Linked DNA regions of Aureispira sp. CCB-E. The protein of the gene in region 1 interacts with the protein of each later gene in a pairwise test. Links are inferred from orthologs where the notes say so. Each region holds a gene or a part of one and is shown in the gene's direction. Other genes may lie near its edges. The genes, in order: QP953_RS10855 and ung.

Region 1 (16,117 bases):
AAAGTTTTGGCAATCGGAGAGGAGCCTTTTGATAAATTTAATTCGGGAGTTGTGACCGCCAAAATGCTTTTGGATCAAGTTTTTGAACTTACAATAGAACGAAATGGAGAAAAAATGACATTAACAGTGCCTGATAGTACTGTCGTCAAATTGACCAAATATAGCAAGAAAAAAATTCGCTTATTCGAACCAAGGGTGCCTTTTGTGGCAAAACAAATTGCAGGAAAATCGCCAGCAGAAAAAGTAGGGTTTGAACGAGAAGATTCTATTGTAGCACTAAATGGCATACCAACACCTTTTTTTAACGACTTTTTGGCAATAGCATCTGAAGAAAAAGACAAAGATATAACCGTTGATTTTTATCGAAATGGAGAACTTCAAACCAAGACTGTTCATACAACAGAAAATGGAATAATTGGAATAGCTCCTTATGGACCACCTCGATTTTTTGCCTTAGATACAATTCATTATGGTTTCTTTGAGTCTTTTCCTGTCGCTGTCGTCAAAAGTTACGACTTTTTGGCCAATCAAATCAAAGCATTTGGACAGATGTTTACCAATAGAATTAAGGCACAAGATAGCTTAGGAGGATTTATTTCCATCGGTCAAATGTTTCCTCCTTATTGGGATTGGGAATATTTTTGGAGAATGACAGCCATTTTATCGCTAATTTTAGGCTTTATGAATTTGCTGCCAATTCCTGCTTTAGATGGTGGGCATGTACTCTTTTTGCTTTTTGAAATCGTAGCACGTCGACCCGTTAACGAAAAGGTTTTAGAATATGCACAAGTAGTTGGAATTATCTTGCTGCTAGGTTTGTTATTATTTGCAAATGGCTTAGATATTTATGGGATTTTCTTTCCCTCGTAAATTTATTTGTTATTAAAGCGTTAAAAAACCAACTTCAACTACCCAATTAACGTTTAATGAGGTACAGTAAAAGTGGTTTCTAAAGTTAAAATCAAACAATAATAGAGGTTATTATAAACATGTATTTTATGATAATGTCTGTTATCCTTAATTGTAAACAATTACTTATGATTGTTATAATCTAATAAATATGATGACACCAAAATATTTCCTTGCACTAGTTCTTAGTTTTTTTGCCTTGACGACAATGGCGCAAGAAGAATCTGATATTGTTGAAGTATATGGTCTGATTGTGACCAAAGGGCAAGCTGCTCAATATGCTTATGTTCCTTTTGTAACAGTAGCGGTAAAAGGGACAACACGAGGAACATATGCCAATTACGAAGGAATGTACTCTATTGTTGTTAAGAAAGGGCAAACATTATCTTTCTCAGCAGTAGGTTTTGAGGCTAGAGATATTGTTATTCCTGAAGATATCAACGGTATGTATCATAGTTTGACGGTAGAATTAGAACCAGCAGAGATAAATATGGAAGAAGTTACCGTTTTTCCTTGGCCAGATCGCAACAATTTGGCAGCAGAGTTTTTGGCAATGCAACCCAACCGTGCAGGTCAATTAGAAGCTATCGCTAAGGATAATCTAGATAAACAACAACTATTAGCAGTCGCTAATGCAACAGATGCCGATGGTAGAGAAAGTTCTATTCGATACTTGCGCCAACAATCAAGCGACTATTCTTATCAAGGTCAACAAGCGCCACAGTCTATTTTTGATCCAATTGCATGGGGGAAATTCTTTAACCAGTGGAAAAAGAAAAAACGAACGGCTAAGGAAGAACAAATGATTAAGATATTAGAGGGAGAGAACGGAAGATAATAGAGTTTAGTTAGCATGTATTAACATTAACAGGAAAGTCATCGCTTTTATAAATCGGGCGATGACTTTTTGCTTTTTACTCAGAAAATAAATCAATAATTTCTACGGCAACCTTATTCAAGTTGTCAATAGCCAAAGGAATGTTCCAATTATCTTTGTTGCGAGGCTCTACATAATTGGAAACACTACGAACTTGCAAACAATCAATTTGATGTTGTAGGCAAGCATAAAAGATAGCAGCCCCTTCCATAGATTCTAAATCAGCGGTATATTTGCCTTGAATTTTTTTAATACTTTCTAAGGTACCGTGTACTTTGCTGACGGTTATGGCAGTAGCCTGCGGCAAAAACTTGTGTTCTGTGTTAGGGGCATATAGTTTTCCATTAATATAAGGCGGCTCATTCCAGTCCATCAATTGCATTTCGAATAAATCGGTAAAACTTCCATCGGCTTCTTCCACTCCCACATCGGCAAAACGATCGTTAACAATTTGAAATACTTCTCCAATCTTGAAGTTCTTATTAAAAGCACCAGCAATACCTAAATTTAGAACTAAATCAAAATTATGCTGTGCCAATACTGTGGCTAATGCAAAACTTGTGTGAATGGGACCAACTCCTGTCACTAAAATATGAATGTCTATCTTTTGGGAAAAGAAGCGTCTGTTTTCTTTGTTTTTAAAATTACTTTTTAAGTAATCTAATAAAGGGATAATTTCAAATTCTGTAGCACTAGCGACCAATAATTTCATTGTGTTGAATACATTATTTTGTGGTAAAATCGTATTTGTCTGATTATTAATAAAATGTACTTTTGTTGTCTAAAGCTTTAAATGGTTGATAAACAACGGCGAAGCATCCACAACTGAAGGGCATACCACCGCCAACTAAGCTTGCCGAGTAGTGCAAAGGAACTAGCTGTTGATGAGCAAGCCGAGCATAGCGAGCTCACGACCGAAGGGAGTAACAAAGTGAATGACTGCGAAGTATAATAATCAAGACGATTCCTTGAATGATAATTAGAATAAGTTTATGCAAAGCGACATAAAAGTACTATTTTTCCCAATAGTAGACCATTAAATTTTTGGTTTTTCTACGATAAGTTGCTTCAAGATTGTAATAGATAAGAGATCGTACGAAAACGTAAAGGAATGATGCTTTAATCGAAGGCATTGGGTAACATGACAATAGCTGTATTGGATAGTTTTAGTAGCTACTATACAACGGCAGAAAAATATAGAATTAAATAAAACTTATGAACAACACACTTAAAAATTTAAGAGAAGCGGTTGCTTTATCTCCTGACAACGCTATTTTAAGAAAAATGCTAGCTAAAGAATTGATGAATCAAAGCTATTGGTCAGAAGCAGAAATGGAGTTAAAAGTCGTTTTGCGCTTAACGGGAGAAGACCAAGAAGCAAAACTTTGGTTGGCTCAAACCTATTGGGCATTAGATAAAAAGTCAGTTGCGGCAGTTATTGCAGAGGAATTAGAAGAACAAGGTTGCGACACACCTGCATTTACCTTTTTATTGGCACAACTAGCTTTGGAAAATAAGGACTTACCCAAAGCAAAGGCGTACTATGAAAAAGCCATTGATGCTAATTTAGCACTAAAAGATACAGGCTTTGAAGCACAACTTAAAAATACTATTTTGGATAGTGGCATGGCGATGGGAAACACAACGGAATCTTCTGAAGAGGATGCACCTTTTTTTGCCGATATAGAAAAACCTGCTATTTCTTTTGAGCAGGTGGGTGGATTAGAGTCTATTAAGAAAGAGATTGCTTTAAAAATTATCCATCCTTTAAAAAATCCTCAAATATATGAGGCTTATGGTAAAAAAATAGGAGGAGGCGTTTTGTTGTATGGGCCTCCAGGATGTGGAAAGACATTATTGGCAAGGGCGACGGCTGGTGAAATAAATGCTTCTTTTATCAATGTTGGGATTAGTGATATTTTGGATATGTGGGTAGGAAGCAGCGAGCGCAATTTGCATGAAATTTTTCAAAAAGCTAGAGCTAGCAAGCCTTGTGTCTTATTTTTTGATGAGGTAGATGCCTTGGGAGCGAGTCGTTCTAACATGCAAAATTCTTCTAGCCGTTTTATTGTCAATCAATTTCTGGATGAATTGGACGGGATTCGTTATTCCAACGATGGTTTATTAATTCTAGCAGCTACAAATAGCCCTTGGTATTTAGATGCTGCTTTTCGTCGCCCAGGACGTTTTGATCGAATCATTTTTGTGCAACCACCTGATGCACCTGCACGAGAAGCCATCCTAAACTTGTATTTGGAGCAAATCCCTAAGGAGGCAGGAATTAATATCTCTAAATTGGTTAAGCAAACTAAGGATTACTCTGGAGCAGACCTAAAAGCTATTATTGATATTGCTGTAGAAAGTAAATTGGAAGAGTCTCTAATGCAAAATAAAGTTGTTCCCATTACCCAAAAAGACTTGCTAAACGCGATTAAACGCCATCAACCTTCTACCAAAGATTGGTTGGCTACTGCTAAAAATCACGTCTTATATGCCAATCAGAGTGGTCTATATGATGATGTTATGAAATATCTTAACCTGAAAAAATAAAATGATTGATCAAGAACAATTTTTAAACCGTGCTCAATCTTTGATAGATGTCCATCGTTATGAAATGGCTTTGCAAGAGCTGCAAAAAGCGATGGAAATAAATCCCGATAATGGGCATGCTTGGTTGCTAATGCTCATTTGTTATACCAAGATGGGAAAAACTGACAAAGCGATTGATATTGCACGTCAATTGTTAAGTACGTATCCCGAAGAACCATTGATTTATTTTCTTTTGGCATTGAACCTAACGGATGAAGAGGCATTGGTAGAAGCAGAAGAAATTGCCTTGGCAGGACTAAACATAGCGCCTACCTATGTTAATTTACTAGGGTTGTTAGGGCGTATTCATCTAATACGAAAAGATTGGGAAGCAGCTCTTAGATATGCCGATGAAGGCTTGGCAATTGATCCGAGTGAAGTCGATTGTTTGAATATTCGGGTAAAAGCTCTTACACAGTTGGGTCGAAAGGAGGAGTTGAAGGCTTCTATGGAAGATACCTTATCGGCAGAGCCGAATAATCCTTATACGCATAATAATATCGGTTGGTCAAAACTTCAAGCAGGGGATCACGAAGGAGCAAAAGAGCATTTTGCACAAGCATTACGCATTAATCCTAATTTAGATGATGCTAGAATAGGTTTGTTGGAGGCTTTGAAAGCGAAAAATTTTATGTATCGAATTTTCTTGAGTTGGATGTTCTGGATGGCAAACAAGACGGAAGGTTCTCAATGGTTCATAATCATTGGCTTGTATTTTGGCGCACGTTATTTAAGGCAAATATCGGCGCATTATCCCTTTTTGATTCCTGTGGTTGTTTTATTGGCAATCGCTTTCTATATGACATGGGTGATGAATCCTTTATTCAATTTATTTATCAAATTAGATAAAACGGCTCGGTATGCATTAACCCCTGAAGAATCTAGTGGGGCAAATGTTGTTGGTATTGGTGTTGCTGTAGGGCTAACTGCTATTGCTACTTATGCGCTCACAGGTTGGGATGAGGCTTCTTTGATTGCTATTTTTGCTTTGTCAATTGTTATACCGAGTTATATGTATTTTGACTTTAAGGGCACAACGTATGAAATGCATGCGAAAGTCTCTGCCATTGCCTTTTGGGGGATTGGCTCATTAGCATTGCTTGGTGTGCTGTTAGGAATGTCTGGTGCCAATAGTTTATGGACGATCTATTTTCTAGGTTTCTTTGGCTATCAATTTGCTGCTAATTACTGGAATATGAATAATTCAAATCGGTAATATGATTAAAGCAGCGATAGGTCTTAATGTCTTCTTGTCTATATTGCTTTTTTCGATTTATGTTTACTTTGTCATGCCCTTGGTTTTGGGGATTGATTTGTACGGAACTTTGTAGTATTTTTTTTAAAATCCTTGTTATTACTCCACTTATTTTACTACATTTGCGGCAAGCTTAATAAGCAAACAAAAATAAAATTTATAAACTAACAAATAAACGTAGGAAAATGGTTACTAATAGAACGCTAACAATGATTAAACCTGATGCTGTAAAAGCAGGACACATTGGTGGAATTTTGAACCAAATTAATGAAGCTGGTTTTAGAATCGTTGCAATGAAAATGACTCAGTTGACTAAAGCTGGTGCAGAAGCATTTTATGCCGTACATAAGGAAAGACCTTTCTTTGGTGAGTTGGTAGAATTCATGACTTCTGGTCCTATCGTAGCAGCTATTTTAGAAAAAGATAATGCTGTTGAGGATTTCCGTACGTTGATTGGTGCTACTAATCCTGCTGAAGCTGCTGAAGGAACTATCCGTGCAAAATATGCTAAGAGCATTGGTGAGAATGCGGTACACGGTTCTGATTCTGATGAGAATGCTGAAATCGAAGGTAACTTCCACTTTGGTGGTGTTGAGCAATTCTAAATAGAAGCTCGCTAAGAGTTACACATATATTTTTATGAGAGGTGGTCTTGATTTTTTCAAGACCACCTTTTTTTGTACCAAAGCAAAAAATCTACGAAGTATTAATTTACAATATGCGTATATATTTTATCTTTAGTATCGATCAAGTTATCCCCTTGCCTTGTTTGTATTTTCTAATGTGCGATAATTGCTAATAAATGTAAAATATATGAAATACGACTACTATTGTTATGTATTGGTTATAGGAAGCCTATTTTTTACTGCTTGTAATCAAGAACAACCTGATATTGATGCGTTATTAAAAGAAAAGAAAGAAACAGCAGCAACACCCATAGAGTACCTTTTTGAAGAATTGCCAGCTGCTCAAACAGGGATTGATTTTCAGAATACCATTACACAAACTGCTACCATTAATATTTTATCTTGGGAATATCTATTCAATGGAGGTGGCGTAGCTGTGGGCGATCTAAACAATGATGGGTTGCCCGATTTAGTATTGACAGGAAATCAAGTAGATAATAGAATTTACCTTAACAAAGGAGGTTTGAAATTTGAAGATGTTACATCAAAAGCAGAGATCAATGTACAGGATAAACAAGGCAAACCGTCTTGGTATACGGGAGTAACTTTGGCAGATGTCAACAATGATGGTTGGTTGGATATTTATATTTGTCGGTCAGGGATGAAAGATTATTATGCCAAACCCGAAAACTTGCTTTTTATTAATCAAGGAGATTTGACTTTTTCAGAAGAAGGGCAAAAATATGGGGTTAACGATGCTGCTTATTCAACAGGAGCTACTTTTTTTGATTATGACAAAGATGGAGATTTAGATTTGTATGTCAACAATCATTTTGCAGATTTTAATCGAACGACTACTGTGGACAAAGTCCGTAAGAAAATAGAAGAAAATCCCGCCTTATTGGAAGAAAATTCATCGCATTTGTATAAAAATGAAAATGGGACGTATCGAGATGTAACGGCTGAATTGGGGATGCTGAAATATGACTATGGTCTAGGAGTTGTAGCGGCAGATGTTAATAATGATGGTTGGACAGATTTGTATGTTTCTAACGATTATACACAACCTAATGTCCTGTGGATTAATAATCAAGACGGAACATTTACGGATAAAATTAAGGAACAAATGGGACACGTAGCCTATTTTTCAATGGGCTGTGATATTAATGATTTTAACAATGATGGTTTGCCTGATATTGTGGCGGTTGATATGGCAGCCAAGGATCATGTAATGGCAAAAACTTCAATGGCTTCGATGCAACCTGCTTCGTTTAGAAAGCTGACAGAGTTATATGGTTATGTACCACAATATATGTACAACGAATTGCAATTGAATAATGGCAATGGGCAATTTTCGGAGATTGCCAATATGGCGGGAACCGCAAAAACAGAATGGAGCTGGGCACCTTTGTTTGCAGATTTTGACAATGATGGTCTAAAGGATCTCATCATTACCAATGGTTATAAACAAAATGCCTTGGACAATGATTTTAGAATGAAGTTAAGGAATCGAAAAATAGAGTTAAGAGGGCAGCCTATTCCTGAGGCAGAACGTATGAAATGGATTCAACAAATTCCAACATACAAAGCCAAAAATCATTACCTCAGAAATACTGGGGCACTTCAATTTGAGGACATGCGAAATACTTGGATTCAGTCTACGGCTAATTTATCGAATGGAACAGCTTATGCAGATTTGGACCAAGATGGTGACTTAGACTTGGTGACCAACAACATAGATGCACCTGCTTCTATCATCGAAAACAAAACAAAAAATAATGCTTATCTGCAAGTCGTTCTCAAAAGCAAGGAAAACAACTTTGCTGCTTTGCTAAATGCTAAAGTAATTGGCTTTAAAGGCGAAGAAGTGTTTTATCAAGAGTTGACCTTAACAAGAGGTTTTCAGTCTTCTGTAGAGCCTTTGTTGCATTTTGGATTGGGAACTGTTCAAACACTAGATCGACTGGTGGTTCAATGGCAAAATGGCAAACAGCAAACACTGAAGGCAGTTGCTGCCAATCAACGTTTGGAGGTGTATTGGGAAGATGCAACGGAGTCTGTTATGCCATTAATTAAAACAGAAGAATTAACCAACCAAGCCAAGCAATTGGGAATTAATTTTACCTATAAAAAAAGTAGATTTAATGACTTTGAGAAAGAAATTTTACTCCCTCACAAAATGTCTACCTTAGGAGGTGCTATTGCGGTTGGTGATGTTACAGGTGATGGCTTGGCAGATGTTTATATTGGTGGCAATCAAAATCAAGCAGGTCAATTGTTTGTTCAAAAAACTAATGCCACGTTTACTCCCAAAAGCATAAAGGCTTTCAACCAAGATAAATCCTTTGAAGATTTGGGCGCATTGTTTTTTGATGCTGACGGCGATAAGGATTTGGATTTGTATGTTGCTAGTGGTGGTGGTGGTGAAATTGCAGATCAACCAATGTTGTTACAAGATCGTTTGTATTTGAATGAGAATGGAAATTTTGTGCGTCAAAATAATTTTCCAGCGATTGAGTCTAGTACCCAAGCGATTGAAGCATTTGATTACGATCAAGATGGAGATTTGGATTTGTTTGTAGGAGGTCGGAATGAACCAGGTCGTTATCCCAAAGCACCTAAGTCTTACTTTTTAGTGAATGATGGAAAGGGAAATTTTGAAGATCAAATTGGTTCTATTGCAAATGCTCTAGAGTATGTTGGTTTGGTAACAGATGTATTAAGTATTGATTTTAATGAAGATGGTGCCTTGGATTTGGTGGTTTGTGGAGAGTGGTTTTCTGTTTCCTTTTATGAGCAAGTCAATGGTCGATTTCAGAATGTAACGGCAAAAATAGCAGACCCTCTGAAAATGGGATGGTGGCAATCTCTAATGGCTTATGATTATGACCAAGATGGAGATTTAGATATTGTTGCAGGCAATTTAGGAACGAATAATAAATTTCATCCATCCACCCATCAGCCCATGAAAGTATATTTTAGAGATTTTGATCGAAATGGGACAGAGGATATTTATTTAAGTCTTAATAAAGAAGGCAAGGAACTTCCTGTTCGAGGAAGAGAATGTAGTTCGCAACAAATGCCTTTTATTGCTAAGAAATACCCTACTTATGGGCAGTTTGCACAGGCAGAGGTGGGAGATATTTTAGGCGTAACGAACATTGATAGTTCTTTGGTGTACGAAGCTAGGACGTTTGAGCATACTATTTTTATTAATGAGCAGCAACAATTTAAGAAAACCATACATTTGCCTGCTGCTGCTCAAGTTTCTTTGTTGAGGAGTATGGTGTTGTGGGATTGGGATAAAGATGGTCAGAGTGACTTGTTAGGGGTTGGAAATTGGAAAGATACAGAAGTGGAAACGGTTGCTTACGATGCTGGTATTGGAACGGTTTTGTTGGCAAAAAATAAGGCTTTGTATCCTTTACCTGCCAAGGAATCTGGGTGGCGAGTCAAAGGAGAGGCAAGAGCTATTGAATTGCTTCCTTTAGCAAATGGAAAAACAGCGGCTTTAATTAGTAAGTATGGAGAAGGAGTAGAAGCTTATATATTACCATAAATAAAAAAATTATGAGTGATTTAATTAGAAAAAGAACCTCGTCATTTAAAAATCCTGAAGAGGGAAAAGAGAGAATAGAAGGTTGGGTGGCGAAAATGGAAGCATCGAATGGTCGTCCTTATGCTAAAATTTCTGTAGAAACAGAATTAGGGCAAACGCAGGTTTATGGTCTTAATTTGGATGAGAATTATACAGAAAGTATCGTGATTTTTCCTGGATTTAGAACCAGTGCGCTCTTTTGGGACTTTGACAATGGTTTAGACTTATTAAAACGTGAAGCTTTAAAAATTTATCTGATAGAAACCAACGGGCAACCTAATCTGAGTGCTGGACATACACCAGATATTAAAGGAAATGGCTATGGAATTTGGGCAAATAAAGTACTAGAACAACTTGGTATAGAGCGCACCTATATTGCTGGAGCTTCGTTTGGAGGTTTGGTATGTATGAAATTGGCGATAACCAATCCTGAGAAGATAAAGGCAGCTTTTTTATTAAATGCGGGCTGTTTTAGAATGATATCGTTAGGTTTTAAAAATCTATATTATAACTTGCTACCAATTTTGTTTCCTAGCAAAAAAAATATGGACCTATTTTTTGAGCAAATTGTTTTTTGCGGTGACCATCATTGTTTGTCTTCAAACTCGAAAGATTTAATTATGGATTATATGCATTATGTGATTCAATTTTATCAAGATAAAACCCAAAAACCATATCCAATGGGAGCAGAGTTGCGGATTGTTGATACGCCTGTGCATCTTTTGTTTGGTGCCAATGACTATCTATTGCCTTATGAAAAATCGATGGCAAATGCTCAACGTTATCTGAAAAATATTCAGTCTATTAAGGTGTTTCCCAATGTAGGGCATGGCATTGAGACGTATCAACCAGCAATAGAGTATATAAAATTGCAGATTAATAAATCAACAATGCAGCCACTTAGCTAATGTTTATAAACCATGGATATACTAGATGATTATAGAAGTTCTGAAAAAGAAAAACTCAAAGGTTTTGTACCTTATGTTAATTTAAGCAAGGATGAAATTGCAGATGTAATTGCTTTACTGGAAGAGGGAGGGGTGGAATTTAAACTTCAAAAAATAATGGGTTCTACCAACAATACCTTTATTGTACCATTAGCATCTACAGAATTAGACCGTACAAGCGCACTAATTTACATCAAAGAAGCGGACAAATTAACAGTGGATGTGATTTTAGATGCTTACTATATGGGAGCAGGTAAACGGCATTTGGATGCATCAGAAGCCAAAGCAAAAGAATCCCTTCAGTTGAATACAGAAAAAGAGAAACGTGGAAAATGGTTGTTCATCAATGCCGCTATTTTTTTTCTAATCATGTTGGTTTGGATTTTATTCAAACTTTATGAAATGGGGGTATTCTAAAAAAAAGTATGTTTTTAAAGCAAATAGCATCATATGACAAATTATACAGAAGAAGAAATTGTTCAGCAAACCAAAAATTGGGTTGCTAAGGTGGTTGTAGGTTTGAATTTTTGTCCTTTTGCCAAGCGAGAGGTCTTGAGGGATAGTATCCGATACCATGTTTCGAATAAAGACAGTTTAGAAGAAGTTTTAGAGGAATTGGTAAGAGAGTTGAACTACTTGGATAAGAACGTTACTACTGAGACGACCTTACTAATTTATCCTAAATTATTTGAAGATTTTGAATCCTACTTGGATTTAGTAGACATGGGACAATCCTTTTTGGATCAGTTGAATTATGAAGGGATTTATCAACTGGCTAGTTTTCATCCACAATATCAATTTGGGGGGACAACACTGGACGATGCTTCTAATTATACGAACCGCTCTCCTTATCCAACGTTGCATATCATTCGAGAAGAAAGCATCGAAAGAGCCTTAGAGCATTACGAAGCGCCAGAAGAAATTCCCGAACGGAATATTCAAGTAGCAGAAGAAATGGGAGCAAAAGTATTGCAGCAGTTGCTGTTGGATTGTTACCAATTATAATCTTGTCAAGGGGGAGTGTTATTGGCTAGAGGTATAACGCTAGTGATAAATTTTCAAAAATCAATTTTTTGACAACCAAAACTGCCTTCTTCTTGTTGGGGAGGTGAGATGAAAATAATGTAGCACTACAGCTAAGGATTATTATACAAATTTATAACAAACAATGAACATTACAACCTTTGATTTTAAGGATATTCCTCAGTTTTCGGATACAGATAAAGCATATACGTTAGGGGACAAAAATCTTCGACCATTTTATAAGTACGATGTTACTTTGGAAGTATTTGAAGATGTCATAAAGAACAAGAAATTTGAAGCAGAACAACGCAACGTTTTGGTTAAGGAATTAGAGATGCAGTACGAAGATGTGGAAGCTAGTGAAGCGACTTTACAGAATATACAGAGGCTAAAAGCTGCCAATTGTTATACGGTTGTTACCGCACACCAACCCAACTTATTTACAGGTCCCTTGTATAGTATTTATAAGATAATTAGTACGATTAACTTAGCAGAGAAGCTTGCCAAAAAGTATCCTAAACAGCAATTTGTACCCATTTTTTGGACAGGAGGAGAAGACCATGATTTTGAAGAAGTCAATCATTTGAATTTGTTTGGCAATCGTTTGATTTGGGAAGACGAACAAGGCGGTCCAGTAGGAAAATATTCGGTTGATTCTTTGCGGACAGTTTTGGATCAGACGAAAGAAATTTTAGGAGACGGAGCATATGCAAAGGAAGTAGCCGATAAACTAGAAGCGTTTTATGGCAACGCAACACAATATAGCGAGGCGGTAAAGCATTTCTTAAATTGGATTTTTGGGGCGTATGGTTTGGTCATTGTCAATGCCAATACAGCAGGATTCAAACGTCAGATGATCCCCTTATTCAAAGATGAACTACTACACCAACCTTCCAAACCAATTATAGAACAAACCATTCAAGATTTGGAGGCAGCAGGTTATCAACAACAAGCCTATGCCCGAGAAATCAACTTATTTTACCTTTCTCCCAACAAACGTAGCCGAATTGTCAAACAAGGCGATAGTTACGAGGTGTTGGATACGGACATACGTTTTTCGGAGGCAGAAATATTAAAAACATTAAAGGAGCACCCTGAAAACTTTAGCCCCAATGTTGTTTTGCGACCCTTGTTTCAGGAATCTATATTGCCTAATTTAGCCTATATTGGAGGAGGGGGCGAAATTGCTTATTGGTTAGAGCGTAAGACACAGTTTGAGCATTATCAAGTGCCTTTCCCAATGTTGATTCGTCGTTGTTCTGTCTTATGGATTCCGAAAGGTATGACAAAGCTCATGTCAAAACTAAATATCCAAGTAGAGCAATTGTTTGAGGATACCCACCATTTGTTAAAGCAATATGTACTAGACCATACAGAGGAAGAATTATCCTTGCAAGAAGAGTTGGAATCTTTGAATAAAGTTTTTGAATGTATTTTGACCAAAGCAAAACGGGTAGACCCTGCGTTAGAACCAGGTGTTTTGGGGCAGCAGGTTCAGATGCAAAAGGCAGTCGAAAATTTGGAGCAGCGTTTGATTCGTGCAGAAAAGAAAAAGAATGAAACGAGTATGCAGCGCATTCAAAAATTAAAAGATAATTTGTTCCCTAAGAATGGTTTACAAGAACGATACGATAACTTTTTGGCTTTTTACAGTCGATATGGTCGTACTTTTTTAGATACTTTAAAGGCAAATTTGGACGTATTGGACAAAAAGTTTGTCGTAATTGAAGACTAATAAGCACCTGTTTTGGCAATGCTCAAAATATTAACGTTATTTATGGCACAGTTTTCTTAGTAGTTAAGAATTAAAAGCTAACCTGTTTTACTTAATAAGCAATTAGCAATCAATTTCTTGATTTTAAAAACATAATAATCCTGAACGGAATATGATGATAGGCTTGAACAAATATTGTGGCATTTTTTTTAGTATTTTAATAATGGTTATAGGGGGGCAAGTACAGGCGCAAAAATTGCGATTCAATGGACATTATCCTTTGGCAACCCCCAAAAAAGGATCAGAGTCCCAAGCAAAGGCAGAGTACGAAAAAACGGTTACGGCAATGCTAGGTGGCGTACGGTTGATGGCGTTGAATACAACACCTACCAAAAGGGAAGATCCCGAGGCATTTACGAAAGATGATTATAAAGCAATCGTGGCAGAAATGGGAACTTATGCGACAGAACTGTGTGAGGCATTAAAAACAGATTATGCTAATGATTTGAAGAAAATTGAAAAATCCATCAAGTCCAATAAGTTTTCTAGCGCTATATCTAGTTTGGAAAAAATTGGTGCTCAGTCTACAGAAGATGCAGAGACTATCTTTTTTATTTGGAAGGAATATTTGGAGGATAAGAAAAAGGAAGCACCTTGGACGAATCCTGACAACATTCAAATTACACGGGTGTATCGTGCTATGTTGACGTATGTCAGCAAAAATTATGAACGTCCTTTTGGAGCACAAGCAGAACAAGGGGCTATTATTGCCGATGCTGCTCAAGCACTTAGCAACTGTATGGAAAACCCAACTGAGTTGGCTTGGAAGGGAGAGTCCAAAATGAATATGAAAAAGGAGGATGAATTGAGACGTTTGGCTAGTAATGTGTCGTATTATAATTGGAGGTTGCACGACCCTGTTAGTGGGAAGCGTTCTGCACACATTGACCCAGAGGTAGTTGATCACTTGCAACAAGCTTTGTTTGATGTGGTACGAACAACGATTCAAGAAAAAGATCGATGGAATAATGATCCCTCACATGGAGCTAATTTATTGCGTTTATTTGAAGATACTAGACGTAGTGGTTGGACTGTGAACGGAGATCGAGCTAAAAAGAGCAAGTAGTTTGTTTCGTTATTAATTTTAAAGTTCAATAGTTCGTTGAAACCACGCAGTAGCAGCGAAGCTAACTAAAAGCGCAGCGCTCACGAAGTAAACTTTATTAGTTTACTTCGTGAGTGCTGCGCAGTTGATAATTAACAAGTTGTAGATTTATTACGTTTTGTGCTATTAGTTTGATTATCAAACTAATATAAATGTGATTTTTTATCTTTTTTGGTAAAAAAGTAAACAACTAAGCGATAGCGATCTCATGAGCGTAGCGAACTAATCAACGACCACGAAGTAGCAGCGTAGCTAACTACTAAAAGTTAATACCCGATTGTTTTTTTACCCAAAAAAGTAATCGGGTATTTTTTAATGCAACAGTGGTTTTCTGTAAAATATGCTAAAATGGTATTTTAATGAAAAAGGTTTATTGTATTAGTGGTTTGGGAGCTGATAAACGGGTTTTTGCAGCATTGAAGCTGCCCGAAATAGAACTTGTACACATAGCTTGGCTAAGCCCTTCCATTGATGATACAATGGGAAGCTATGCTAAAAAGTTATTGCCTCAAATTGATACAAGTACTTCCGTAACAATTTTGGGGCTTTCCTTTGGTGGTATGCTGGCGGTAGAAGTGGGACATTGGATTGAGAATAGCCAAATTATAGTATTGTCTAGTGCTGTAACAGCATCGGCTATCCCACTTCGTTATCGATTGTTAGGTCAATGGAAGATACCCGACAAAATTCCTTTCTCTATTCTACAAAAGACCAATGCCTTGACGTATTATTTTTTTGGTATAAAAACCAAGCAATACCAAGTCTTGCTAAACAATATTTTACAGGACACGGAGGAACATTTCTTTAGATGGGCTGTTCAAGCAATTGTAAACTGGAAAAATGAAAAAGTGCCCTTAGATTTGATTCAAATACATGGTACAAACGACAAAATTTTGCCTTTGGTGAAAACGCCAAGTCTTATTTTGGTCAAAGGAGGGGGACACTTTATGGTCTTGGAGCAAGCCGATCAAGTAGCTCAAATTTTGAATGATATATTATCCTAAGTGTGGAATTACTATTCGTGTTGAAGTGCACTTAATTATGATTAAATAAAACGAAGATTATATTTTAGTTGAGGCATTATCTCATTTCTAATAATACTTAGAGGATGAAAAGGGAATAAATAATCAAATTCTTGACGTTCTGATAGATTCATTGTATTACCTTCTTTGAAATTTTTATCATAAGGATCTTGATTGTATAATTTTGCCATTTCCATGAAGTCAAGACCTAAGATCAAGCTAATTGGTTGTATGAATATGTTGTCTCGCATTCCTGTCGGAGACATTTCATTTACTCGAATGGTAATTCGATATATTTTTTGTTCTTTGTAATGCAGTGCTTGAAGGACATAAATATAATCCATTCCAGGGGCTTCCTGTCTGGGAATTTTTAAAATACTTTCGCTACCTGT
Region 2 (16,132 bases), 2.9 Mb from region 1 along the record:
CGTTGTTAAAATAGTCAATTTCATCGCCATTTTCACGGACAGATTGTTGATACGTTTTGGTTAACTTTTTCATACTAGTCTTACTTAGAATACCAGCTTTGCGCAAAGCTCTTTTATCGCCACAAGCAACATACGCTTTCGCTTGTTCATCGATAAAATCATTTTTTGTTTCTAGATCAGCAATAGTTGTTGCCAATTTTTCATTGGTTTCGGTCAATGCAGCATTTCGTTCTTGCAAATCTTTATACGCATCATCTAATTGACCACTTTTTTCCGTCAATTGCCCCTCCATTTTTGCCAAAGCAAGTTCCATATCATCAATAATCGTCCGAGCTTCTTTTAGATCTTCTTCTTTTTCGATGATTCTCGTTTCAGCTTGAGCAATCATTTTTTTGAGCTGTTGATTTTCAATTTGGTACGAGCGCATTCTTTTTTGCATTTTCTTTGCAGCATCTTTGGCAGCTTCGTTGGCATCTCTTAATGCTTGCAATTTGGCGATAATTGCCTGACGTTGAGATAAGTTACCACTAAACTCTTTTTGTTGAGTCAAGCGTTGGATTTCTTTCTCATTATTGGCAATGGTTCTTAAGGTATCTTCAATAGAATTTAAGGTTTCAATAGCAAGAGAATATTCTCCACGAACTAATCGATCTTCTTCTTCTAATTCATGTAGACGTTTTTGGTCCGCAGCATTTTTTTCAACCAATGCTTCGTATTGTTCTTGGTAATTGTTACAAGAACTAAAAAATATTCCCACCAATACAACTAGGAGAACTACATTAGATAATTTCATAAGATTATAATTTGAATGGTATCAGTTTTTTGTGAAGTTGTTTATAAAATAGTCATTCGCTAATTATTGCCTCACAAACGAATTGAGTTAAAAATTGTTGTGTTGGTTAGCAGCATCACAAAGCACTCACAAAGTATTTTAAAGGTATCATACAACTATTATTAATACGATAGTTATTCTTAACGCCTTTAATCGTGTGTTGTTAGGGTAGTGCTATTGGTGTTGTTTTAGCGAATTACAGTTAAAATGAAAATAAGTATATTATCCAAACGAACAACTTATTCTTCATTGTATTTTATCAGGTTCCAATATTGGTTGATGTTGGTAGATTCTAACATAACTTTATTGTCTTTTCGATATGCTCTACCATCCGTAATATTAAGCATAATTTTGTCGTCTGGGTTTTCCATAAACATAATTAAGTACCCATTAGGGTCGATTCTACCTTCAATCATTTTTCGAATATCAGAAGTATTTATTTTAGCAATAAAACGAATGCCCGCACTATCTTTATTGATTTCAGCAAAACTAAAAGCAATGACTTCGGTTTCGCGATTGCCATAGTCAATTTTACCAATAAAGGTACTCTTCGTCAATTCTTCTAAACTAATATTGTCAGAACTGATCGAATCAATCAATGTTGGAACTTGATCCTTGTATTTGCCATTAGGATAATCCGCAGCATATTTTTTGTAATTATAAACCGTATGTTTTTGTTTGGCAGCATACCAAGCAAATTCCTCCTTGTGCGTTGCAACATCGGCAGCATATTTACTATCAGGATAGACTAATAAAAAAGAATCTAAAGCAGCACTTGAATTTTGACTTAAAGCCAATTCCCATGCCTTGTCTTCTTCGTTAGAACAAGCTGTTAAAAAAGTGAAAATGAATAGATAAAATAGTAGTGTTCTCATTATTACTTTATGTTAGTTACTTCAATGTGTTCTGATAAATGATACCCCAATAGGCGATTATGGTAGTAAAGCAAAAGGTTAAGATTTTCACTTTTGATCTGTTGTTTTTTATCAATAAAGAGTGCTTTCTGCACGTGAAAAATGCCAATATTATCAATTCCATGCTTGATTAATTCTTGGACACTTCCATTTTTAACAACATTCGACAAGCGAACTTTGCCAGCTAGATTTAATTCTAAAAGGCGATTTCGAAGCAATTCAATATTTTTTTGAAATACTTCCAATGCAATTACTCTATCTTCTTTAGGAAGCCTTAATATACCATATAAATCCAAACTAGGGTACTTTTTCATAAAGATATTAAAAGCAGTATGCGCCACCAAATGGCTGCTCAAAACAACATTCTCTCTAGAATAACGCTTGACAATTTGTTTGGCAAGCATTTTAGTGTATTGAGCATTGCGTTGTTGATCGTTCTGAATGATTCCTCCTGAAATAAAGTAGCCTTCCAAGTCAACAATATTGCCACGTTTGTCTAAACTTTGTCCATTTTTGTTGACAAAATTTCCCAAAACATCCATTGGTTGCCCAAAGTTAACGACAATTTCAGAAGTAGAAGAGAAAAATTTCCAGAAAAACTTTAAGAAATTATAAGCTCCACCAAACGCTTTTTTCTCGATCAGATATAATTCTTTGCCCGTACGCTCTAAATGTGAATTGATTAGATTTTTGGCTTCTAAAACACAATGGTAATTTAATACAACAGGAACAATAAAGATTTTGTTGTCGGCTTTGCTTTGAAATAAGTTGCCTTGAGCATCAATAGCTGTTCCAAGCAAGCCCATTTTTAATTTGTCTTCTAATGCTCCAGAGCGAGAACGAGTGCCTCCAGGAAAGAAAATAGAATGTACTCTACGCTCCATATTGAGCTGCGAGTATGCTTTTAGGGTTTCTAAGTAAAAGTCATTCTTTTTGCGGCGATCTAGACCATAAGCACCCAGTCTAGGAAAAATATAACCTAAAATTTTATTGTATAAATTAATTCCTGCGCCATAAGTAAATGCAGAGAGCCCAATTTGATCGGCTGCCCAACCTACCAAAATAGAATCTAAATTGCTAAAATGTGTTGGAACCAAAACAATTGTCCCCTGAGGAACCAAGGCACGAATGGTCTCTACATCACCAACAATTTGGAGTTTGTCTTGGAGTCTTTTTTTAGAACGAAAAATACTAGACGCATTTAAAATGGTACTAAATAATTTGGGCAAAAATTTTTGAGCCATTTTGTAAGTAGAAATCTTGAAGTTGCTCATGATTTCTCGCAAATAACGTTCTGTAATTCTTCTTAACAAACGATGGTTGTATTCCTTGACATCAGCTTCTGTTTGATCTAAGGACTTTCGAAGCAATTTTTTTCGAATGTCATTCCAAAAATCCATCTCATCAGGCGGATCTACTTTCCAAGGTTCGTTAACGATGCGCATCCGTTCCAAGTAGAGTACTTTGGCAATGGCTTCGCTCATACTTTCCTTTCTTTTTTTGTTGATGATCAGCTGAGTTGTAAATTCAGAAGCATATTTCATAAACTCTTCTCTCTCTTGGCTGAGTTTATGAATCGGCCAACTCGTCATTTCCTCTACCATTGGCATAGGATAATTGACAGGTTGCAAGTCAACAGGTACTTTTTTTAATTCGATTACTTCTTCGGTTTCTTCTGCCATAAAATTTTATAATTCCTGAGCGTAGTAAACATTCTTGATATAGGGCGAATGACTACTGCATTGCTTTTGTAATAAAGATGCTGGAATACGCAAACTATGCAACGTTTTGTTAATTGTAGTTTATCTTTCTATTAAATATCCAGCAAATGTTAGGAGGTATTAATGTATTGTAACCGTCCTTAGCTAACTTACACAAAATTAGTGATTACTTTTATATTGTAGCAGCATCTATTTAATTAATCTTGTACAAGCAAAGATAAAGTTGTTTTAAAAAGAAGCACAATTCTATAAAAAGATTTAAAATCTATCTTTTATCTTTTGTAGTTAAAATACGTATCTTTTAAATTGATATTTGATTTCAGTGTATTGATAATTAGTTTTTTATGTGCTTTTGTTTTGGCTGGTCTGTCTAAAGTTGAAACGTATAAAGAAACAGCTAATGTGATTGTGCAAAATTGGAGGAGGCTCCATATAGAATAAATTTAATTTAGATTTTTTTATCTAAAAACTATTACATAACTTACAAGGGTAATGAGTCTATTTGTTTGACCTCATGGACAGCGAATGTTTTGTTGAATTTTTTTCTTTTAAAAGAGGCAAAAGGAGTGGTTTTTATTTTATTGATTATTAGCTACTTAAGGTTTGTTTGGGCGAGGAGAGAGTTTATTTAGCTTAAAATCAAATCGGATTTCATTACAACGTCATAAAACAGACACATAATTTGATTTAGAAAACACTCACGATACGAATTTAATACTTATGACAGAAAAGGAGCTCATTGAGAGAGAAGAACTACTGGAAGACATCTTGGATGCCCTAGAAGATGGAGATTATGAAGAGGCAGAAGATTTAGCAGATGAAGCAATCGAAGCTTTCCCCGAAGAAGCATTCGGTTATTATTATGTTGGTGAAGCCATGTTTTTGCAAGGAGATATTGATGATGCTATTGAGTATTATCAACAAGCAATAGAAAAAGCTTCTGATAATCCTGATTACAAAGCACGATTGGCTTTGATGCATGCAAAGTTAGGAGAAGAAGAAAAAGCAAAACAAATTTATAAAAGCATCTTAGAAGTACACGATGACCATGTAGACACTTTGGTTGCTATGGGGGTTTACGCTAGCAATGAAAACGATTTTAAAGGTGCCTTAGGTTACTTAGATAAAGCTTTGGAAGCGGCACCTGATTATGATGTAGCTTATAAAGTTAGGGCTATTGTGCACACGAGTCTGGGAAATTACTCAGAAGCATTGGAGGATCTTTCTAAAGCACTAGAGAAAAATCCTGATGATAGAGAGCTATGGTTGCAAAAAATTAATTTGCACAATATGAGCGGTGATGCCAAAGCAACTGAAGAGGCCTTTAAGGCTTGGATTGGTCAAGACCCAGAGGATGCCAATCGCTACAAGAGCCAAGGAGAATTTTATGCAGAACAGGAGAAGCATAAAATGGCAGAAATTGCTTACACCCATGCCATCGAAAAAGAAATTTATGGCGATTTGGCAGCACTAAATTCTATTTTAGGAAGAGCTTGGGCTCGCTTGCATCAAGGCAATTCTGCAGGTGCTATAGAAGATTTTAGTCGTGTGATTGATTTGGATGCCAAATTGATTGATTCCTATATTGGGATAGCTGAAGCTCGTGTGAAGGAAGGTTCTGTAGATGCGGCCATTACTTACTTGGATTTAGGATTGGATATTGTCTTAGACGACAAGTGGATGTTGTACAATAAAAAAGGAATTATCTATACCCAAGCAGAAAATTGGGATGCCGCAGCTGCTGCTTTTCAAGGATTGTTAGAAATGGATGATGAAGAAATCAATGCAGAAGGGCATTTTAGCATGGGAAAAATGTACCAAGCAAAAGGAGATTTAGAAGCTGCTTTTAGGTCTTGGCGCAAAGCTAGCGATATTTTTCATCTGGAAGCCGAGGAGTGTATTGAAAAATACTGTACGCCATTTTTGAGTGTGGAATTAAAAGAAAAAGAACACACCTTATTGGACGAAATGGAAGGCGTTTTTAAAGCAAATAAACTATCATCAGTTCTTAAACCTACTTTCAACAAATTCTGGAAGGTCAATATAAAAACGACTAGTTCTAAGAATCCAATGTTTGCAAAGATACCAGCCAAAATGGAAAAGCAAATTATGGGGTTGTTGGAAAATATTTGTTTGGGATTGGATTACAAAGGACTACTTATGCTTAATCCTGGACAAGAGACCATTCGTATGTTGTACAAAATTAAAAACGAAGGGACTAAAACAGTGATTATTAATGGAATTCCATTAAATGGGACTTTTGAACGCGAATTTACATTGAGTATTGACGGGCAATATTTGTCCCTAAAAGGATTTGGAGACGAAGAAGCAGATGTTGACTTATACTTGGAAGCTGTTGATACTAGTAATTTGCCTCAAAAAGTAGAAGCAGAGTTGAAAAAACTAGCCCAAAATGGCGACTTGGATTTGATGAGTGATGAATTTAAAGCTTTGTTATTTGATCAATTGTTGACGTAAAACCACTATAGAATAAAAGGTTGGTAGATTTAATATTTATCAAAACCATAACCGTAGATAGGGAAGTTGCACTTAATGTGACTTCCCTGTTTTTTATTTATAATAGTTGCTCATAGTTGACAAAATATCAAAAGACAAAAAATTGGCTGAAACTAGATGTTTAGCCTATTTGACTTTTTGTCTTGACATAGATGAACATAATGCACAATTTACGATTGCTAAAGATGGCGTGTTGAACTTGCATTGTGACTCAAAAAAACATATATTAGCAACCTATTAAATTACTTAAAAAATCACCTAAAATATGGCTGCAATAAAGGATGTGAAAATAGAAGCAACTTGGAAAGAGGCATTATCTGAAGAGTTTCAAAAAGACTACTTTGCTCAAATTAAAAGTTTCTTAAAAAACGCAAATGCTGAAGGCAAAACAATTTATCCTCCTGGAAATTTGATTTTTAATGCCTTTAATAAAGTGCCCTTGCCAGAAGTAAAGGTTGTTATTTTAGGGCAAGATCCTTATCATGGTCCTGGGCAAGCACATGGCTTATCTTTTTCTGTTCCTAAAACAGCTAAAATTCCACCATCTTTGCGAAATGTATACAAAGAATTGTTGGAGGATGTGCCTGGTTTTGAAAAGCCCAAGCATGGGAATTTAGAGACATGGGCAGATCAGGGGGTCTTTCTATTGAACGCTTTCTTGACAGTAGAGCATAAAAAAGCAGGTTCGCACCAAAAAATTGGTTGGGCAAACTTTACCGATGCGGTTATTAAAAAAATCTCTGACGAGCGAGATGGTGTGGTTTTTATGCTTTGGGGAAATTTTGCTAAAAAGAAAGCTGCTTTAGTTGATGCTGAAAAACATTTGATTTTGGAGGCTGCACATCCCTCGCCATTGGCGGGACCAGCTTTTTTAGGCAACCAGCATTTTTCTCAAGCGAATGCCTATTTAGAAAAACAGGGAAAAACACCTATTGACTGGATTTTGCCTGTTGAATAGTGATTAGATAGTATGATTGTGTTTTGTCTATACACTAGTCTCTTTTAGTTTTTCTTTTGGTGTCTCAATTAGCTATGAAGCGTTATTATCAATGATTGGTACAATTGCCAAGTGGGGGAGAAATAGAGTATTTTTTTTAAACTTATGTTAAAAGCATACTCCATCTGATAAAAAAGCCCCAACTTTGCGTATTCCTTTTGTTTTTTATTATAAACTTGGCAACAATCTTGTTAGGTATAAGGAGGGAGGACTCAAACCTAAACCTATAAATGGAATTTTGGTTTTGAGAGGGTAAGCACCAAAAAACGCTTGAAAATACTATGAGCTAATTCTGACCGACAGTTAGTTCTTATTATAAATTTTTAATACTCCGTTGATTAGCTTCGCTGCTACTGCGTGGTACTTCGTGAGCGCTTTGCTTTTAGTTAACTTCGCTGCGCTTATGACCTTGGGCTTTTGTGCTACTAGCACAAGCCTACTCGGCAAGCTTAGTTTGGGTTCTACGAAAAATATAAAAAAAAACATCTTGTATTAGATTGATTATTAGTATTTTAACATAAAAATCAATAAAAGGCATCTTGCTGATAATCAGTTTAATAAGATTTTTAAATGGAGTAATGAATTTTCGAACAACTTTTTTAATCTAAATAAAATACTTTTATGAAACAATTATCATTGCTAGTGATTTTGCTGATGTTTGGTTTGTCTACACAAGCTCAATATTCAAAGGTTGCTTATGTTGATATGGAAAAAATTATGAGTTCTGTTCCTGAATACGAAACAGCACAGAGAGAATTGGAACAACAGGCAGAGCGTTGGAGACAAGAAATCGCAAAGGAATACGATCAAATAGAAACAATGTATCGCGAATACCAAACTCGTGAGCCTTTGTTAAGCGATGAAATGCGTAAAACCAAACAAGATGAAATTGTGAATAAGGAGAAAGCAGTGCGTAGCTTGCAAAAAGCACGCTTTGGACCAGAAGGGGAGTTGTTTAAAAAACGTCAAAGCTTGGTAAAACCAATTCAAGAAAAAGTCTATAATGCGATCCAAAAGATTGCAAAAGATAGAAAATACGATTTTGTTTTTACTGCTCCAGATGGTGCTACTTTGATCTTTGCTGCGGATGACAAAGATTTAACAGCAGATGTCATTAAAAGCTTAGGTAAATAAGATGAATAAATATTCTAATTTATTAGCCCATATCTTGTGGATGAATGTGTTGTTTTTTGGGGTAACTTTTGTTGTGCAAGCACAAGGACCAATTGCTTATATTGATACTGATGAAGTCATTAAAGCAATGCCAGAATATAAAAGTACTCAAGTTGCTTTGGAAACATTCCAAAAGCAATTGGTCAAACAATTGGATGCAGAGAAAAAAGCCATTGCCAAATATTATACAGATATCATCGAACAAGTAAAAGTTGGGGCGTTAACTCCTAAACAGCAGCAAGATGCAGAGGTGAAGCTGCAAAAAATGCAGGAAGACTTGGATAAAAATACTTTGGAAGCAGACCGTCAATTACTAGCAAAAGAAAAAAACTTATCGAAACCAATGTATGAAAAATTCGAACAAGGAATTGCTAGTGTTGCCAAAAAAAATGGATATGCTTATGTCTTAGATAAAAAGACTCTAATGGCGTATGGTGGCGGAATTGATGCTACCCAAAAATTGAAAAAAGAATTAGGGTTGTAAATCCTAATAAAAAATTGCTATTTATTGTATTGGTAATTAAACGGATTAATCCTATTTATAAGATAACCACATCTTGCTCTTAGCAGAATGTGGTTATTTCTTTTTCTAAGGAGCTACACAAGATTAGTAGCCATTCATTCTAATAGGATTGTTCTAATAGTGTTGTTGTGTTTGGAGATGGATTAGTTGGTAATGTTTGTAAGTCAAATAATTCATTGAGTAGATTATTTTGAAGCAAATGTTTAGGGTCATACTTTTCTTTTAATACAAGTAGTTGTTCTATTGCCTCTGCATACATTTTTTTGAGAATATTTTTGGGGCAAATTACATTCTTAGTAAGGTGTATTTTACCTTGATATTCATGATAGCAAATACTACTAATCTTTTCTAGCGTTTTTCTTACCGTGTCGTAATCACGCAAAGCAAGCCCTTCAAAGGTCATGGTAAATAAGTAGCTTTTTTGATTGGAGTTGGAAGATGAAAATAAACCCGTTTTGCTAGGAGGAACATGGGCTCCATCTACCATAACAGTATGGAGTTGATGTGTTTTTAGGAGATGCATACAATTTTGAACAAATGCTTCGTACTTCAATCGATCCGTTTCAGAATTCGTTGAACAAGGAATAGCATAGGTCACCTGCAACATATTGAGTTTTATATTTAATTTTCTAGCAATTGCTTTGCTAAATGTATTGGTTTCCATAACAAAAGATGCTTCATAAGGAGAATCAATAAAAATAGCTTCTTCATTGGCTGATTTGCCAATTATCTTGTAGTAATAATCCCAAGATAATTCCGCAATTTTTGGAAAGAAATGCATCAAAAAGTCCCCTATAACACGAGAAGGGTTTTTAATTTGGTGTACCAAAGTTGGATTACGGGCTGTTGTATCTATCCAGTTGTGTTTGGCTAATAAGGTACACAAATTTCCTTTTTTATGATAAAATACAGCACAAGAGCCTTTCCAGTCTTCTTCTTCTCGCTGGTCAAAATTCATTTTAGGGTTTAAGAAGCGAACTCCTTTCGTTCGGTCAAACCTTCTTACAATTGAGCAAAAAGCAGGATTTTTTCCAACATACACCACACGTTCTTCTATTTCAATAACAATTCCTATTGTTCCCATTCCTGTAATAGCACCATAGAATAAGTCTTCATTTTCTGAGCGGCTTGCGTATAGAATGTCTCCATTAGGAATGATAATTTTGAAGGAGATTATTTGGTTAATTTCTTTGCCGTATGTCGCCGTCATTCTAGAGTAGGTATCGCACGAAAAGCTGCCTCCAACAGTTATATTGCTAGCAGTAGGAACAACAGGGGGAACATAGCCTTTTGGGACGATGGTCTTCATGACTTGCCCCCATGTAACACCAGGCTGTGCTAGAATTCGATTGTTTTCTAGGTCTAAGTGTAGTTGATTGAGCTTTTTGCAACAAATAATATGTTGATGCTGAAATGCATTGTTAAAGGATAAACCTGTACCCATAATCGAGTAGCTGATGTTGTTCTTATAAAAATACTTGACCAATTTTTGTAGTTCCTCTACATGCTTAGGCTTAAATATTTTGGCATAAATTTCATGATAACCGCTGTAACTTTTTATTTTTTTTTCTTCACAAAAAGGTATTTGATGAGACATAGTATTGGGACAATTGTATGTTTTGGGAAATGATGTTAAACAATGACAAAAGTCAGCCTTATTGAAGAGAAAGTAAATACGGGATTACCATGATTTAGATGTCCGTAATTTTACGGAGTAATTGCCTATAGTAATTGATTATTAGTTGTTTTTATTGCCTTTGAAGCTGCCTTAGGGTTAAATTTTGTTAAAAAGTATAGAACTAATATTAGGGTATTGTTAAGGGCCATAATATTGTCAAAATAGCCTTTATTTTTACGCTTATTAAATCAAAATAAAGGATCAATATAAATGCTATATGATTCTATCAAAAAAGACATCACAATGAAAAATAGTAAAATTTTAATTGCTTTTTTTACCCTTATTTTATGCTTCCATTGGGCACCCAAAAGTGTTGCTCAAACAATTGCTTTTGTCGAAACAGAGAAAATTGTTCCCGAAATGGAGGCTTATAAAAAAGCAAAGTCAGAAGTTGAAGCTTATGGGCAACAGTTGCAAAAGCTATTCAACAAAAAACAGCAAGATATGGAAGCGTATTATGCTGAAGTAATGGATTCTATAAAAAAAGGGTTGATGACTCCTAGGCAACAACAAGAAGCAGAAGCTAAATTGCAAAAAATGAGACTCGAATTGCAAGAAGATGCTCAAAATTCAGATCGAAAATTGATGGAAAAAGAAGCAACATTAATAGAACCAATTTATAAGGAATTTAATGAAGCAGTTGCCAAGGTAGCGGAAAAAAATAACTATACGTATATACTAGATAAGCAGATGTTGTTGTACTCGAAAGGAGGAATTGATGCAACTGAAAAAGTAAAGACAGTCTTGGGAATTAGTTGGTAATTAGAGATTGCTATACGGCATTTGCCCCCTAAATATAATTGTTGTTTAGGGGGAGGCTTAAACCTCTTTCCATTTTCGAATGATCTGTTCTATTTCTTGAGCAATAACAGGCTTGCTGATGTAATCATTCATTCCAATGCTCAAACATTTGTCGCGATCTTCTTGCATAGCATTGGCTGTCATAGCAATAATAATAAGTTGAGAATGGTTAAGACTGGAGTTATTTCTAATTGATTGGGTCGTTTCGTAGCCATCCATTTCAGGCATTTGAATATCCATAAAAATTAAGTCATAGGTGGTATTTTTAAGTTTTTCAAGTGCCTCTAAGCCATTGCTGCTGATATCTGCTTTATATCCTAACTTTATTAGAACTTTACCGATAACCTTTTGGTTGATAAAATCATCTTCGACAATCAATATTTTTAATGGAATTTGCTTACCAAGTAAAGTGTTGAAAATTGTTGCCTTTTTCCGAGTGGCTTGATCCTCAGATTTTGAAAATATATCGGTGAGCGTTTGTAATAAATGATGTTGCTTTAAAGGTTTTCGGATAAACGAGACAAATAATTTATTGAAGTTTTTAAAATTTGGTTTATTACCAGAACTAAACAAAATTAGAGGAAAAGGAGCTTTGTTTTTTTTGAGTTCTTGTGCCAATTGAATGCCATCTTTTTCAGGCATATAAGCGTCTAATATAGCTAAATCCAAATCCTTTTTTGTTTTAAAAACTTCCATTGCAGCAGCGGCAGAATCTACCACATAGGCTGTTATTCCCCACTTTGTTAGCAGGCGTTTGATCACCCAACGGTTGGTTTCGTGATCATCAACAACTAGTATTTTTTTGTCTCTTAGAGTTCGAATACTAACTTGATCAAGAGGCGGGACTTCTTCTAATCGAGGAACATTGATGGTAAAAGAAAACGTCGAACCTTGTCCTTCTTCACTTTCCACCCAAATTTGACCGCCCATCATTTCTGCCAAAAACTTGCTGATAGCTAGTCCTAAACCTGTCCCACCATATTTTCGTTGGTTGGAATTATCTACTTGTGTGAACGCATCAAACAGTTCGAGTTGACTTTCTTTCGAAATCCCAATTCCTGTGTCTTTAACACTAAACATTAAGTCGATATGATGGTTGGTTGAGGCAATTTTTTTTATAGTAACCAAAATTTCACCTTTATTAGTGAACTTAATGGCATTGCCAATCAAATTAATTAAAATTTGACTAAGTTTTCCGTGATCGCCCAAGATATAAAAAGGAACATTAGGCTCTACCCAATAGTTTAGTTCTAATTTTTTGTCAATCGCTTTTGGCGCATTAATTTCCAACGCTTCTTCGATACATTCGATTAGTGAAAAAGGCTCTTGCAATAACTGATTTTGTCCCGATTCAATTTTTGAAAAATCTAAAATTTCATTAATAATAATAAGCAGCCGTTCACCGCTGATTTTGATAGCATTAAGCAACTCTTCTTGCTCCATTGTTAGCTCCGTATCATTGAGTAAATCTGTCATACCAATAACGCCATTCATGGGGGTTCGAATTTCATGACTCATATTGGCAAGAAATTGTGACTTTGCTTGCGTGGCTTGTTTGAGTTCTTTGTTTTTTTGCTGCAAAATTTTCCGATCTAATTCAAAGCGACTTTTGAGGATATGAATGATTTGCCCTATCAATAAGGTAGTAAGGACTGTGGTAACTGTCATTGCATCTGTCAAACTTTGAGGGCTTGGTTTTGTAGGAAAGATGTTAGGATGTACTTTCTGTATGAAGATAAAGGTTCCTAATGTAATTAACGACAATGTAATACCAATCCAACGATGACGAGGTGGCATTACAATCATAAAGATGATAAAAGCAGCTATAAAAACAATGGGAATATCGCTATAAAAACCTCCTAAATAATACCATAAAAAGGAAATAACGATTAATGTGAAAAGTACGAATGGAAACACCAAAGCTTCAAACCATCCTTTTGCCGTTGACAAGGCATAAATGAGCGCATAAAAAACAAAACAAATAGAAAGTGCTACTTTGGTGACTAATGAAAAACCAAAAATATGTGCTGCAATAAAGAAAAAAATACAAACAAAAGAAGAGTAAAAGTTTACAATATTAAATATACCCTCTTCCAAAGAAAGATTTTGGTGGGTTTTGGGAAAAAAATGTTTTAGTGGAAACTTTGACATGAAAAACTCTTATTGTTTGTTTAGGACAACTTGGGCGAAAAAAATACAGTGGGGGAGATAATCATATCGTTCAAAGGTAAAATAAACAAAAAAATGCGTTTTTGCTTTTCTTTGAACAGATAAATTGAAATATATTTTTGTGTCTAGAAAAAAAACACTCAGAAATTATTAGGTATTCACTTTATGGAGACATCTTGTGCGACCTATATTCCAAAGCCAATTTTTTAGGCAAAAAATAACACCAGTGCTCGTTGATTGGTGAGAGAGGATTATAAGACTTGTTTGGATGTATGGGACAGAAAACTAGAAAAGTGCCATAAAAAAGCGCAAAAATTGACGGACAATTTTTGCGCTACAAATATTTTATTTGTTTGGAATTGATGGCAGTGTTAGAATGTTCTTACAAGAAACAAAACTCTATTGTTTGATCACTTTTTGGGTTAGGTTACCTTGTTTTGTTTTGGCAGTTAGAAAATACGTTCCAGGAGGAATTGTTTCCAAATTGATCGTTTTTTTCTCTAGCATAACTTGCTCGCTTTTAAAGGTCATCAATACACGACCAATTGCGTTGGTCAAAATATATTCTACATCCTGAGCAACATCTAGCTTCAAATCAATTGTCAGTTCTTTGATGGTAGGATTTGGTGTAATGACTAGAGATATATTGGGAGAATTTTCTACCATAGCAATATTGGTTGTCGTAGAATCTGGGGTTAGGTGAATTCCTATGGAAGGCACAAAGTCGGTTCCAAATCCAGACCAATAGCTAGTTGGGCTAGTCGCAGGTACATCTGAGACAATAAGAGGAGCAGGGTTGATAATAGTATCGGGAGCTGTTCTAAAAGTATTCAAAGCATAATTGCTGGCATGAGCTCCTAGCCAAAGACCTGTCTTTAGGGTAACCGAAGCAGGTCCTCCCATTGCAGCAGGTTCTTCTCTAATGGCAATATAATACCAACCATCATCATCTAAACTTGTTAGAGGGTTCCCTATGGCATCGACAAAATTAGAAGCAACACCAACGCCATAACTAGGTGCTGGTAAGGTATCTAGTCCAGAAAGTGTTACTTGATTACTACCAACTAGTGTTAACTCATCCATATCTAGAACCCCATTAGCGGCAATAGCTCCTGACCCATCTCTTAATCTATAAATGTTAACGGCAAGCGTATGCGAGGCAGGGCCAACATAGCCATTATCAATATAGTAACGGAACTCGATAGAGTCAATATTAATGGCATTACTTTGTCCCTTTGGAAAATAATAAACAGATCCCCATTCAAATAATGTAATATTACTGGTTTGTCCTGGAGGTGTTGTTCTTGGGAAAAATGCTCTACTTACTGTCACTCGACCATCTGACCGTAGGGCTCCTTTGGATATAAAAGGTGTGGTCGTTGGTGTAATATCAAAGGTATGGTATACGGTATCGTTATAAGTAAAGGCATCGGCATTGTCATGACTTACCCAATACTTGACACGATAGCTACCTGCACCGTTGTTGCTGATAAAGTTAATATCTTTTAAACCTTTTATAAAAGTAGAACCTGTATACTCGCCTGCCAATAATGTATCTAAATTCATTGTGTCTAAATAGACATTAGGAGTCATGTTATTAGCAAGGTCATAAAAATCAATGGATAAATACATCTTGGGATTATCAGAAGGATAAATGGTTTTGCCTCCATAGTTGATGAGTTTGGCACCCCAAAACCACTCCTTTAGATTGGTAGGATCTATATTGGATAAAGCTCGATATCTGCTGCCTCCAAGTCTAACGATATCCGATTTTCCTAACCTAGATGTATTAAGGGTACTTGGTCGTCCTATTGCAATATCATAATCTGGAGCGATTTCGATGGTAATATCATCTATCATGGCATAGTAATAATAAGTATCGAAAACAAATCGAAGACGGCATTGTGACAAATTACTAACCCCTGCCGTTACATTGGGCATAGGAATGGCAACAAAATCAGCAAATTCTTCTAATTGAATTTCTCTATAATCAAATGGGGCGCTCCATGTTGCTCCATCGTCTGTTGATATAGAAACACTCAATTCATTGGTAGCAGAGTTGTTGGCAGAGTACTTCGAAAAGAACTTAATAACAAGTGCTGAGTCGGTATATCCTGATAAATCAATTCTTGGTGAAATTAGTTCGCCACGATGTTGTCCGGGAGAAGATCCTACTCCAATAGAAGCTGTACTATCATTGTCCATGTAACCTGAATCAAAAATAGCAACACCATTGGTTTGGGAAGGAGATGGCAAGGGTGTTGCTGGGGCGGCAAAAGGAGGGTTGGAATAGTAATCTCTTGAATAGCCGAGTAAGCTTCTTTCCCAAAAAGCATTGCCAGGGCTTGTGCCTCCCCAGTTTTCATAAATAGAAATAGCTGTCCACGCTGTAGAAGAGTAAGGACCAATCGTATCTTGTATAAATGGATTTTGAAATTCTGCATCTGCTACCCCTACAGTAGTTCCGACGCCCCAAATCTTAGTTTGGGCATTCAAATCTAAAAAAGATAGACTTGTTAGTACGAGTGTCAATATACAAGTGAAAAATAGATTAAGTTTAAACATGTAATTACGAATATTGAAGTGATGAATAGAAAATAGACACCTATACTTTTGTGACTATTTTTGTTTGATAATTGAATTTCTCTAGTCTTATCTTGGCTTCGCTATTAGTCGGTTGAAAATGCTGCAAATAGACGGGGATTTTATAGTAGTTATCCTTGGATAAATGGTATTGTTTTGATAATTAATAAAATGATAACCACTAGATAGGGGGCGACATAATGACCAAACTAGTGCGCTTACGT

Evidence for each region.
Region 2: the proteins of QP953_RS10855 (region 1) and ung interact in binary tests that used the Escherichia coli proteins (3 or more experiments, as listed by UniProt). The link is inferred for Aureispira sp. CCB-E from one-to-one orthologs.

What each region holds. Positions count from the first base shown.
Region 1 is NZ_CP133671.1:2,869,319-2,885,435, forward strand. Bases 4,640-7,525 are described here. They hold QP953_RS10855 (nucleoside-diphosphate kinase), read left to right. Parts: upstream 4,640-5,815; coding sequence 5,816-6,235; downstream 6,236-7,525. Other genes in these bases: QP953_RS10850 (tetratricopeptide repeat protein), read left to right, coding at 4,640-5,591; QP953_RS10860 (VCBS repeat-containing protein), read left to right, coding at 6,444-7,525. Also shown: RIP metalloprotease RseP, read left to right, coding at 1-870; QP953_RS10835 (carboxypeptidase-like regulatory domain-containing protein), read left to right, coding at 1,061-1,747; mqnB (futalosine hydrolase), read right to left, coding at 1,824-2,498; QP953_RS10845 (AAA family ATPase), read left to right, coding at 3,002-4,336; more of QP953_RS10850, read left to right, coding at 4,338-4,639; more of QP953_RS10860, read left to right, coding at 7,526-9,815; QP953_RS10865 (alpha/beta hydrolase), read left to right, coding at 9,827-10,762; QP953_RS10870 (hypothetical protein), read left to right, coding at 10,775-11,218; QP953_RS10875 (DUF1415 domain-containing protein), read left to right, coding at 11,252-11,806; bacillithiol biosynthesis cysteine-adding enzyme BshC, read left to right, coding at 11,970-13,559; QP953_RS10885 (hypothetical protein), read left to right, coding at 13,711-14,664; QP953_RS10890 (alpha/beta hydrolase), read left to right, coding at 15,063-15,707; QP953_RS10895 (hypothetical protein), read right to left, coding at 15,749-16,117. UniProt on the Escherichia coli protein: Major role in the synthesis of nucleoside triphosphates other than ATP. The ATP gamma phosphate is transferred to the NDP beta phosphate via a ping-pong mechanism, using a phosphorylated active-site intermediate.
Region 2 is NZ_CP133671.1:5,810,089-5,826,220, reverse strand. What follows is about bases 5,195-8,095. They hold ung (uracil-DNA glycosylase), read left to right. Parts: upstream 5,195-6,249; coding sequence 6,250-6,942; downstream 6,943-8,095. Other genes in these bases: QP953_RS22735 (OmpH family outer membrane protein), read left to right, coding at 7,603-8,095; QP953_RS22745 (tetratricopeptide repeat protein), read left to right, coding at 5,195-5,945. In the rest of the region: QP953_RS22760 (hypothetical protein), read right to left, coding at 1-793; QP953_RS22755 (hypothetical protein), read right to left, coding at 1,072-1,707; QP953_RS22750 (1-acyl-sn-glycerol-3-phosphate acyltransferase), read right to left, coding at 1,710-3,428; more of QP953_RS22745, read left to right, coding at 4,188-5,194; more of QP953_RS22735, read left to right, coding at 8,096-8,115; QP953_RS22730 (OmpH family outer membrane protein), read left to right, coding at 8,117-8,638; QP953_RS22725 (FAD-binding oxidoreductase), read right to left, coding at 8,778-10,274; QP953_RS22720 (OmpH family outer membrane protein), read left to right, coding at 10,599-11,117; QP953_RS22715 (response regulator), read right to left, coding at 11,175-13,307; QP953_RS22710 (T9SS type A sorting domain-containing protein), read right to left, coding at 13,725-15,890. UniProt on the Escherichia coli protein: Excises uracil residues from the DNA which can arise as a result of misincorporation of dUMP residues by DNA polymerase or due to deamination of cytosine.